Regions from separate parts of the Pseudanabaena sp. Chao 1811 genome, predicted to be linked through region 1. Evidence: predicted binding sites of a transcription regulator. Region 1 holds the regulator's gene; the other holds the start of a gene.

The links. Region 1 encodes HrcA, which represses chaperone genes, less so after heat shock. Its sites were predicted from a motif close to TTAGCACTCNNNNNNNNNGAGTGCTAA; they were not measured.
Region 2: a site for HrcA is predicted at 4,481-4,507, ahead of groES (co-chaperone GroES). Genes of this name have one in related genera too.

The regions. Positions count from the first base shown of each region.
Region 1 covers NZ_CP101416.1:3,144,433-3,150,745, reverse strand. Annotated here, with positions in the region: gene argZ (bifunctional arginine dihydrolase/ornithine cyclodeaminase) at 1-1,659, shown strand, start outside; gene hrcA (heat-inducible transcriptional repressor HrcA) at 1,746-2,810, opposite strand; gene NMG48_RS14460 (protein phosphatase 2C domain-containing protein) at 3,278-5,188, shown strand; gene NMG48_RS14455 (NAD(P)H-hydrate dehydratase) at 5,189-6,313, shown strand, end outside.
Region 2 covers NZ_CP101416.1:1,039,537-1,045,849, reverse strand. Annotated here, with positions in the region: gene NMG48_RS04970 (SpoIIE family protein phosphatase) at 1-944, opposite strand, end outside; gene crcB (fluoride efflux transporter CrcB) at 1,124-1,531, opposite strand; gene crcB (fluoride efflux transporter CrcB) at 1,597-1,986, opposite strand; gene NMG48_RS04955 (Uma2 family endonuclease) at 2,116-2,679, opposite strand; gene NMG48_RS04950 (5-formyltetrahydrofolate cyclo-ligase) at 2,763-3,365, shown strand; gene NMG48_RS04945 (DUF29 domain-containing protein) at 3,383-3,850, shown strand; gene NMG48_RS04940 (DUF29 domain-containing protein) at 3,869-4,363, shown strand; gene groES (co-chaperone GroES) at 4,603-4,914, shown strand; gene groL (chaperonin GroEL) at 5,062-6,313, shown strand, end outside.

The DNA of each region.
Region 1 (6,313 bases):
TTAGATGTAGAAGTACTATCTCTACGCCTCATTGATAATCGCTTCTATCATTTAGATACCTGCTTCTGCCCATTAACCGATGGCTATTTACTTTACTATCCTCCTGCCTTTGATTCCTATTCTAATCGTTTGATTGAGATGCGGGTTCCTGCGGAAAAGCGGATTGCCATTGAGGAAGCCGATGCGGTGAACTTTGCTTGTAATGCTGTAAATGTCGATCGCAATGTTGTCATGAACAAAATTAGCGATGGCTTAAAACAGCGCATTACGAAGGCTGGCTTTAATGTGATCGAAACACCGCTTACGGAATTCCTCAAAGCAGGTGGAGCCGCTAAATGCTTAACCCTCAGAACTGTTGAAGTTCCCATTACTAGTGAACAGCCTGATCTTGAGCCTAGTGGTGTTGAAGCAAGAATTGTCGAATTAACAGGACATCTACTGGATTCTGGAATTATCAATCGGGCGCTCGATCTAGTTACTGATAATGGTGGTAGCTTCCAAGTTTTAGAATTTAATCTTGGTGAACAGAGACAAAGTACATCCTTAGCAAGGATTCGCATTTCTGCCCCATCCCATGACCTCATGGAAACCATCATGGGCGAATTGATTGAAATTGGTGCAGTCCTACAGGATCGCGATACCTCCGATGCCAATCTTGAGCCAGTCCTCCAAGATGGCGTTGCCCCCGATGACTTTTATGTCACCACCATCTATCCCACCGATGCCTGTGTCGATGGTGAATGGATTCGTTGCACTAATCAACGGATGGATGCGGCGATCGCGATTAGTCCCGATGGCAAAACTGCCACCTGTAAGCTCTTGCGTGATTTAGTCGTAGGCGATCGCGTCGTAGTTGGTTACGATGGCGTACGGACAGTTCGTAAACCTGAAGCACGAGACAATGCCAAGAAAGAAGAATTTTCCTTCATGGGTGCAGGTGTATCTAGCGAACGTCGTGTCGAACTTGTCGTCGAACAGATCGCATGGGAACTGCGCCAAATTCGCGATCGCGGTGGCAAGTTAGTTGTCTCCTGTGGTCCCGTAGTTGTACACACTGGTGGCGCTCCTCACCTTGCCTACTTGATTCGTGAAGGTTATGTGCAGTCGATGCTCGGTGGTAATGCGATCGCTGTCCATGATATGGAACAGTCCTCGATGGGAACTTCCCTCGGTGTTGACCTCAAGCGTGGTGTCAGTGTCAAGGGTGGACATCGCCATCACCTCAAAGTGATTAACTCCGTCCGTCGCTATGGCAGCATCCACAAAGCAGTGGAAGCAGGCTTTGTGAAGACTGGCGTAATGTACGAATGTGTCAAGAATAATGTTCCGTTTGTTCTAGCTGGTTCCATTCGTGATGATGGACCTTTACCTGACACGGTGATGGATTTGCTAGAAGCCCAACGCCTCTATAGCGAACAAATTCGCAATGCCGATATGATCTTGATGCTGTCATCAATGCTGCATTCCATCGGTGTAGGCAATATGACTCCCGCAGGTGTAAAGATGGTTTGCGTTGATATCAATCCCGCCGTTGTGACGAAACTCTCCGATCGCGGTTCCGTAGAGTCCGTCGGCGTAGTCACCGATGTCGGGCTCTTCCTCAGTCTCCTCGTTCAGCAATTGAAAAAGCTCGATAGTCCTGTAGCGATCGCTGCCTAATTCAAAATACAAGCCCTGCTATTTCAGGGTTTGTATGGTAGGTAGGGATGGGCGGCGCAAAGCGCCGCCCATCCCTACCCAAAGTTCTACCATTTACTAATCGCGTCAGTGAGATGCAATGCTGCGGCCTGTACTGAAGCGATCGCTCTTGTATAACCCAAACGGGTTGGGCCGAGAACTCCAACCGTTCCTACAGGTTTATCATCACAGAGATAGGTACTAGAGATAAAAGTACAGTTCTGAATTGGCTCAATAGAGATTTCGGAACCGATTCTGATACTGACTGAATTTGCAGAGGGGCTAGGTTGATCGACAATCAGAGCCATCAACGAAGCGCGATCAGCTTCGAGTAACTGCACAATATTTTGCACCTGTTGCAAATTAGAAAACTCTGGTTGACGTAATAACTCCGTTAAGCCACTAATAAACATTTGTCCCAAAGCTGTGCGATCACATAATTTCATCAGTTGCTGTAAGGACTGCTGCAATAACACTGCATATTGCTGAAACTGGCGATCAAGATCGTCCCATTGCAATGCGTTATTTAAGTCTGACCAGTTTTTATCCCGTAAATGCTCATTTAAAAAATTATTGAGAATATTTAATTCCCCTTCTAATACCTCTGGCTTTGTTTCACTAGGTAAATCCATCGTCACCGAGGCAGTGTGGTAAGTGTCACTAACAGCGATCGCCATGATCTTTCGTTCATCGACCATGACTAATTGCAAATGCCTAATTCGCATTTTTTGCATATTTGGGGCAGTAATTACAGCAATACAACCGCTTAGGGTCGCCAAAATTTGAGCAACATCACGCATTACGCCATCAAGGCTGGACTTGCCAAGGCGATCGCTTTTGCTGGCGAGAAATTGGTGGGTACTATAGGTGAGTTCGCTAGCAGGATCGATCAGCTTATCTACATAGACACGATAGCCAGAGTCTGAGGGAACACGCCCTGCCGAAGTATGGGGTTGATATAACAAACCAATGCGATCGAGCATATTCATCACATTGCGGATTGTGGCAGGGCTAATATCAAAGTCATACTCAGATACCAACGCCTTGGAGCCAACAGGTTCTGCTGTTTGAATATAGTGATCGATGGTTGCCCAAAGGACTTTTTGTTCACGATGGGTAAGTTGAGGGTTCATAGTCTGTGGTAAAGAAATAATGTTAGAAAAGTACTAAGAGTTAACTAAGAGGTAATAAATAAAGGTTTTTTGATAAAAATTGAATGTAAATTGCAAAAATAAATTAAAAAATAAGCAGAATAAAAATAGGTATTAAACAAGTATTAAGTAAGTATTAAGTTTTTATTGTTAAATTTAACTTCTATAACTTAAGAGTTTAACCATTACCATACCTAGATTCTCAAGAAATCCAGTGGTAAGTTGGATTGACCTTCATACTTTGTCGATTGGCAGTACATGAAACATCGCAAAATCCACTAAATTTGTGACTTTGTTTCGCTACAATAGCCAAATGTCTCTTGAAGAAATAGACCAAACATTTAATACTGTAGTTTCTCAGATAATATCAGTCCATACTGTTATGTCTTAGACATACCCTAGCTTCATCTATATATTCACCATTGAGTTTGGTAAGTACTAACATCTTCATGGAAAATCAAGAGCAAACTACGGCAGTTGAGCAGCAATATCTTTGGGCTGTCGGACTAGATACCGAAGCATTTCCCCCTGCATCTCTACTTGGCGATCGCTACCGTGTCCTGTCCTCGCAAATTGTCGTTGACACAGATGCGTTCACACTACCTGAGTTACCCCTTGAATTTCAGACTTATGTAGTGTCTTACCTGAAGCTATCACGATTAAGCCTACATTTACCGCGTCCCTATGGTTTGCTGTTGCTAGGTGAAGAGCTAAACCTTTCAGAAATCTTTTTATTAGAAAATGTCCCCATCGATCGCCAAGGCAATCTTTGTCCGACCTTAGCTGAGAGTTGGGGAAAAGCATCGGCGTTAAGGCAAATTAATTTGCTCTGGCAAGTCCTCAATCTCTGGGAACCCCTCGCCGAACAAAATATGACGCGCACTTTGATTGAACCCAAATTGGTCAGGGTTGATGGGATGTGGGTGCGCCTGTTGGAATTGCAAGCGGATGTATCGGCGGTACATATCTCGCAATTAGGAGACATTTGGGTACAGTGGCTAGATCTGGCTAAGCCCGAAATTGCCGAGCCGATCGCTGAGTTTTTCTATAGTTTGGGACGAGGGGAATATGACGTAAATACAGCGATCGCCTATCTCGATCAGTTGTCATTAAAGATCATGCAGGAGCAACCGCTCACAGTACGCATTGCTAGTGCTACTGATGTTGGTCAACAGCGTGACCATAACGAGGACGCTTGCTATCCTGACATTAAGCGCCAAAAACGGACTGAACAGGCTGAGAGTCTGCGCGATCGTCTAGCGATCGTCTGTGACGGTTTGGGTGGACATGATGGCGGAGAAGTTGCAAGCTCCTTGGCAATCAAGACCCTCGAGCAGCAACTAAAAACCCTGCTGCATCAAGCAGAGAATGATCCTGATTTTTCCGCCCAAGGGTTTATTGCCCAATTAGAAATGGTGGCTCGCGTTGTCAACAATCAAATTGTTGCCATCAACGATCAACAGCAACGTCATGCCCAACAACGGATGGGGACAACTTTGGTAATGGCAGTGATACCCCATCCCCACGGACATCCTAGTAATGAAGTATATGTGGTGCATGTGGGCGATAGTCGTCTCTATTGCGTCAGTAAAAATAATTTACGTCAAGTCACCCTCGATGATGATGTGGCAACTCGCGAAACCACATTGGGATACAACTTTTACGCCTACTCCTCACAACGCATTGATGGTGGAGCCTTAATTCAGGCTTTAGGAACTAGAGGTTCCGATATGCTTGTCCCAAGGGTGCAAAGATTTTTTATTGATGAAGATTGCGTGCTACTTCTCTGCTCCGATGGCTTAAGTGACTTTGATCGGGTTGAGCAGCTTTATGAAAGATATTTGCTGCCAATTTTGACCGAAGATAAATCTCTTGATCGGAGCTGCCAAGATCTCATCGATCAGGCTAATGAGCTAAATGGTCATGACAACATTACCGTCGCCCTGATGCGCTGTCGTTTTGCACCGCCCGATCCTAATGAGGATATGGTTGAGCAGATCACCGCTTCCGATGACGAAGATGATGCCGATACTGAAGATATCTTGCCTAATCCTGATCATGCGGTGGATGCAGCAGGAGCTTTAGTGACGACAGAACCTATTACTGATAATTCGGAAACTGCCGCAGATGTTGCTGAATCTAGCACAGATGCTGCTGGATTTGATATGGATGATATGGACTCCGCAAAAACAGAACTGGGACTCCCAAGACAGACCAATAAAGCATTTATGATCATTTTGATTTTAGTTGCTCTATTGCTCGGTAGCGGTTTTGCGGCGCTGCAATTTCCTCAAGTAAAGGACTGGGTGCGTCAACATGTGCCAACAAGTCTCAAAAAATTTGTACCGCCAAATCCCTAAATGATCGATTGTCTCTCCTCTCAAGCGATCGCTACTGCTGCTCAGATGCAGGCGATCGAGCAGCTTATCTTCCAAGCAGGAATGCCCGTTGCTGCTCTTATGGAGAAAGTTGCACTGCGGATTACCCAGAGATTAACGGAACTCTATCCTGCTGAAGTTTATGGGCATGTGGGTATTCTCGTTGGTCCGGGACATAATGGCGGAGATGCGCTAGTTGTTGCGAGAGAACTCCATCATCAAGGGCGAGAGGTGCGTATCTATACGCCATTTACGAAATCCAAGCCTTTAACAAGGGTACATAGTTGTTATGCCAAGCGCTTAGGAATTCCCTTTGTATCCTTAGAATCATTACAGAAATGTGATCTCATTGTCGATGGTATCTTTGGATTTGGATTAGAACGGGATATAGTTGGAGATGTGGCGATCGCCATTAATACAATCAATAATTGGCAAGTCCCAATTGTCAGTATTGACCTACCATCAGGAATCCATACTGATCACGGGAAGGTAATGGGCATTGCAATTAGAGCCACGCATACCTTCTGTTTGGGATTATGGAAGCGGGGCTTACTGACAGAATTAGCAACTCCCTATGTCGGCGAACTTGAAAGAATCGACTTCAATATTCCCGAACAATTTATTCGGCAAGTACTAGGTAATGCACATCCACTCTGGCGCATCGATCCCCAGCAAATACTTAGCGATCGCTTGCCCATTAAACGTCATCCGACTACCCATAAGTATGAAATCGGGCATTTGCTCCTAGTTGTCGGTTCTCAAAAATATGGAGGAGCCGCACTTTTAGCAGCAATGGGGGCAAAGGCAACGGGCATCGGTATGTTATCGATCGCCGTTCCGCATTCCCTCAAATCGCTCATTTTGGCACAGATTCCTGATGCCCTCGTCATTGGCTGTCCCGAAACTGAGTCTGGGGCGATCGCCGAATTACCTGATCTTGATTTGCAGAAATATCAGACAATTGCTTGTGGTTGTGGGATCTCTCTTGAGGCAAGGCAAATTGTCCAAAGGCTCTTAGATAGCGATCGCCCATTAGTTCTAGATGCCGATGGCTTAAATACCGTAGCAGCATTGGAGCAAGATCAAAGAATTTCTCAATTACAGAAT
Region 2 (6,313 bases), 2.1 Mb from region 1:
AATTTAATTTGTTGGATTGTTGTAATGCTGTCTAAACTACTAAATCTAGTTTGTAAATTTTGGGCAGTAGTAGTGACTACAGGATTGTCTGATTTAGCAGCTACAATTCTTTCTATCTTGCGATCAGAGTCTTTCCCAATTACTTTAAATGGCTGCTTTATGATAGAACTAGCCACTAAATTACCTGACCGCTCCATAATAAAACTTTGTCCATTGCGACTAATGGAGAGTTCATGCACAAAATTAGTGATTCGGGATAGGCGAATATTGATGCTGAGGACTCCTAATAATTTACGATTTTCATCATAAATTGGTCTGACTGGAGAAATCTGTAACGCTGTATTCTGGCTAGAAGAAGCGGTGAAAATTTCGCTCCAAGTGGGTTTACCTAATTCTTTAGCTGCTTTGTACCAAGGTCGTGTACGTGGTTCATATTCTGACTCTTTGAGGAATTTTTGAGGATTTCCATTGCTATCAAGAAGATAAACTTTACGAATTTCCCCTGTATCTACAGTTCTGATCTTTAGTTGTACAGTGCCATTCTCTTGATATTCAACTCCCACAAATTCACCCTGCTCATTGCCATAGGCTAAATAAGCTTCAAAATCACCTTGTCGTACGACTTGCCAAAAGTAACGTCGCAATCCATCAAAATCCTCTAGTTTGAAATTATTACTTTTGATACCTGCTTCAGTAAGCAATAAAGTATTTTGGGATTTGTTAAGGTATTGCAAAACATGTTCTTCTATACGAGAAGCAGTTTCTTTATTTAATTGATTCGCTAGATCATTAATTGCTTGTTCTCCATTACGAAATGAGAGCCATCCTACTAGAATAGTTGAAGCGATAATCGGAATTACAAAAGGTGTTACAAGTACTGTCCGTAAGCGAAACCGAGGTCTTTGGTATATCTGTTGCTGATATTTTAAAGATTTATCGCTCATTTTAGCCTTCTCAAGAAGGAAATATTATTTATATAGCAGTCCTAAATCATTTGTAGATTTTTAGATTTGTAGAAGCGCACCCCGAAGGGGTGCGCTTCTACAAACCATTTAGGATTGCTATATAATATGTTGACATACTAAGCGGCAAAAGCTTGAGAGATCTTACTCTTAGGGGGATATTAAGATTTCTGAGCGCTTGATCTTGCTAATAAAACACCGATTTGAATGCCAACCATGCCCGCGATCGCACTGCCAACAAAATAAATGAATAGTGTCTTCATATCACCCTTAACTAAGAAACTATTTGTTTCTAATCCGTAGGTAGAGAAAGTGGTGTATGCACCACAGAAACCTGTCGTTGTCATCAATCTTAGTTCAGGTGAAATGATGCGAAGATTCTCAGTGACAAGGGTAAGAATATAGGCGATTAATAGACATCCAGACACGTTGATGGAGAATGTGCCGTAAAATCCAAAATCCTTACCAAAAATAGCTGTTATCCCTTCGGTCACATAAAAACGACTCAAGGCTCCAAAAACTGCACCGATCGCTACAGATAGCGGAAAACGTCCTTTTAAAAACTCCATTTTGGCTTGGTCTGAGAATTATAAATTACGAATTACAAATTACGAATTACGAATTGAAGTTTGGATTACTTGACAAAAAAATTAGCGCTTGCAATGCCTAAAAGTACTGCTCCTAAGCCAAAGATAGCACTCCCAGCCCAATAAAAAAACGTTGCTCCCTTCTGTTTACTACGCCATAGTGTCAAAGTGTCAAAGCCATAGGTAGAGAAGGTGGTGTAGGAACCTAAGAATCCAGTTCTAATCAATAAATCTAATTCGGTGGGATAGCCTGTAATTCCTTTGGAAATTGTAAAAAAGAAACCCATCGCTAAGCACCCAGTGAGATTGATGCTAAAGGTGGCGTAGGGAAAATTAGTACCAAATTTTGCTTTTGTCCATTCTGTTAGGTAAAAACGTGACAAGGCTCCGGGGACTGCGCCTGATGCGATCGCAATTGCACTAGATATGTCTGACATTAGTTATTTGAAGTAAGGTTGCGAGTGAAATTGAGAATTTAAATCTGAAATGTCTTTTTCAATTATGTGTGTTGCTTTGACTGTTTGATTCTTTTTAAAATAGCGATCGCGATTGTCCAATGAATATGTCTAACCACCCATTTTGAGCCAACTAAACACATACTCAACTGTTAGCTCTAGGTTAATTTTCTCTGGAGTGATGAGGCGATCGCTATTTGTCATCAAGATCGGTTGTTGATTAGGCAGAAATGTCAGAATACTGCGATCGCTAGGATCGAGAAACCAACCTAATTGGCTACCATGTTGCAGACTAAGCAAAATTTTGCCAATTACTTTATTTGCATTTTGCTCAGGTGAGAGAATTTCAATAATCCAATCTGGTGGAAGATTAAACTGATCGGGTACTTCGCCATCCTCTAGAAATGGAATATTTTGCCATTGGAAAACTGCAATATCTGGAACGATTGAGCGATCAGCAAAAGTACATCTTAGCTCTGGAAAAGCATAGGCAATTTTTTTGGGTTCAGAAATTTGATTAATTTCTTGGCAAAGTTTTCCTTGTAATCTACTATGTCGTCCTTTAGGCATAGGTTTTGGGATGATTTGATTGTCGATATACTCACTCGCAGGCTTAGTCTCTGGCATTTGCAGAAACTCTTCTAGGGTAAGCGGTTTAGCAATAGTTGCGACCATATAGTTAACACCAGTTAAGATCGGCTATCTAGTTTCTTGAGTTTAGATTTACAGATTTATACATTATATGCAGGTTACGATAGGTGATTGAAGCGATTACAGATGCTCAGCAAGACAAGCAACCAATCAAAAAACAACTCAGAAAAGACTTACTTACGAAACGCCGCCAAATCCCCCATGAAGTTTGGCAGCAAAAAAGCTTAGCACTATGCGATCGCCTTTCCAATTGGCAAATATTCCAACAAGCACAAAATATCTTAGCCTTCACCAGTTTTCGGCAAGAACCAGATTTGAGTACATTGTGGCAAAGATTTCCTGAAAAGAATTGGGGATTTGCGCGTTGTATCGAAAAGGATTTGATGTGGCATCAAGTAGCGATCGCTGATTTCTCTAACCAGATGCAATTAGGAGCTTTTAATATCCTTGAGCCGCAGCCTTATTTACCACTGATGGATTTAGCAAATATTGATCTGATTTTGATACCTGCGGTGGCTGGCGATCGCCAAGGTTATCGCTTAGGTTATGGCGGTGGCTTTTATGATCGTTGGCTGCCTCACTCCACAGGATTGAAAGCAGGAATTATTTTCGATGAGTTTTATATAGATGAATTACCCCGTGAGCCTTGGGATATACCATTAGATGTCATCTTTACCGACTCAAAAGCCTTAATGCTAGGATTACTTTAGCGTTCAACTGGTTAAATATGGCGATCGCATCAGACAAAACGCAAATCAAATCCCATCATGAACTCTATGAAGAGGACTTTTGTCTGTGGATAGAGCAAGCTCTGGCATTGCTGCGTGAAGGCAACCTTAGAGATTTGGACTTGGAAAATTTGCTCGAAGAAATTGAAGACATGGGTAATAGTCAAAAACAAGCACTAGAGAGCAATTTAAAAGTTATTCTCATGCATTTACTCAAATACAAATACCAACCCGAAAAACGCTCTAATAGTTGGCTATATACCCTAGCTGAACATCGTCAGAGAATCCGCAAAGCTTTCAAAAATAGTCCTAGCCTCAAGAGACATTTTTTGCAAGAGTTTGCTGATGTTTATCTAGATGCCAAAAAACTTGCTGCGATCGAAACAGGGCTACCAAGCCACACCTTTCCCCCCGAATCTCCGTTTACTCCCGATCAAGTCACAGATGAAGAATACTTACCTGAATAAACCTGTAACGTTTTACCAATGAGTATGCACTCATTAAAAATTATGGCGATCGCATCTAACCAACCCCAACAGAAAATATCCCATCAAGCACTATATGAACAGGACTTGTATCTATGGCTAGAGCAAGCTATGGATTTATTGAGAGAAAGAAATTTGGCAGAACTAGATATAGACAATTTAATCGAAGAGATTGCGGACATGGGAAGTAGCCAAAAGCAAGCTATAGAGAGCAATTTGGAAATAGTTCTCATGCACTTATTAAAATACAAGTATCAACCCGAAAAGCGATCCAACAGTTGGCGATACACTTTACTAGAGCATCGTCGTAGAATTCAAAAAGCGTTTAAAACCAGCCCCAGCCTCAAGCGACATTTCCTCGCAGAATTTGCTGAAGCCTATGAAACGGCAAGAGAACTAGCCAGTGCTGAAACAGGATTAGATATTAGTTTATTTCCCCTAGAATCTCCCTTTACAACTGAACAAACACTAGACAAAGAATACTTACCTGAATAAAAAATGTTAGTCAAGAAGTACTTTTTGGTGGCGTGACGTAACTGCGTCACGCCACCAAAAAGTACTTCTTTGTTTGTACGGTAAGCCGATCTAGTTACTGACTCTTTTCGCAGTATATTAGCACTCAGTGAGACAGAGTGCTAAAGCACGCAATATGTGACCAAGGCGAGACAAATTTCCACCCTAAGTCACAACCTGCAAAGTCCACTCTGATTAGATTTTAAGGAGGTATAGGCATAGTGGCATCGTTAACCCTAAATACTGGTACATTGCAACCCCTAGGCGATCGCCTATTGGTAAAAGTAGCAACTAAAGAAGAAAAAACTGTAGGCGGTATTTTCTTGCCAGACACAGCCCAAGAAAAGCCCCAAATCGGTGAAGTAACTGCCGTTGGACCTGGTACACGCAACGATAAAGGTACTCGCGTTGCTTTGGAGGTTAAAGCAGGCGATAAAGTACTGTACTCCAAGTACGCAGGCACTGAAGTCAAAATTGACAACGTAGATTATTTGCTACTTGCTGAAAGAGATATTCTCGCGATCGTTGAATAAAGCTAATAGCTATTAGCCGTTAGCTGTTAGCCATTAGCCTTCAAAACTCTTCATCCAGAAGCAATCGAAAAGAGCTAAAAGCTAATCGCTAAAAGCTAACAGCCTAATAACCAATCCCCAAATCACCCATTACCCTTAATAATTAAAATGTCTAAAATCGTAGTATTTGATGAAGAATCTCGCCGCGCCCTTGAGCGTGGTGTCAATGCACTTGCTGACGCAGTACGTGTCACCCTTGGTCCTAAAGGTCGTAACGTAGTTATCGAAAAGAAATATGGCGCTCCTCAAATCATCAATGATGGTGTGAGCATCGCTAAGGAAATTGAATTAGAAGATCCCTTAGAAAATGCAGGCGCACAACTCATTCGTGAAGTTGCTTCTAGAACCAATGATGTAGCAGGTGATGGTACTACCAGCGCTACCGTTTTGGCTCAAGAATTTATTCGTGAAGGTTTGCGTAACGTTGCCGCAGGCGCTAACCCAGTGGGTGTCCGTCGTGGTATCGAAAAGGCAGTTGCTCACTTGGTTAGTGTCATTGCAGACAAGGCTAAGGCTGTTGATTCCAATGCAGAAATCGCGCAAATCGCCACTATCTCTGCAGGTAATGATCCTGAAGTTGGCGAAATGATTGCCCATGCGATGGACAAAGTTGGCAAAGATGGCGTAATCACCGTTGAAGAGTCTAAGTCCCTTACAACCGAGTTGGAAGTTGTTGAAGGTATGCAACTCGATCGCGGTTATATCTCTCCTTATTTCGTCACCGACAGCGAGCGCCAGTTGGTGGAATTCGAGAATGCTAAGGTTCTCCTCACCGATAAGAAGATTAACGTCATCCAAGACCTCGTTCCCATTCTCGAAAAGGCAGCTCGTTCTGGTTCTCCTCTCGTCATCATTTCCGAAGATGTTGAAGGCGAAGCTTTGGCAACTCTAGTTGTAAACAAGCTCAGAGGTTCTCTGAATATCGCTGCTATCAAGGCTCCCGGATTTGGCGATCGCCGTAAAGCATTGTTGCAAGATATCGCTGTTCTCACCAACGGACAGGTCATCTCTGAAGATGCTGGTTTAGAACTCAGTGCCGCAACCTTGGAACAGCTTGGTACAATCCGTAAGATCACCATTTCTAAGGACAAGACCACCATTGTTTCGGACATTTCCAACAAGGCAAATGTTGACAAGCGTGTTGCTCAAATCCGTAAGGAATTGGAACTCAGCGACTCTGATTACGACAAGGAAAAGCTCCAAGAACGTATTGCTAAGCTCTCTGGTGGCGTAGCTGTAATCAAGGTCGGTGCAGCAACCGAAACTGAACTTAAGGATCGTAAGCTTCGCATCGAAGATGCACTTAACTCTACTCGTGCAGCCGTTGAAGAAGGTATCGTCCCCGGTGGTGGTGCGACCC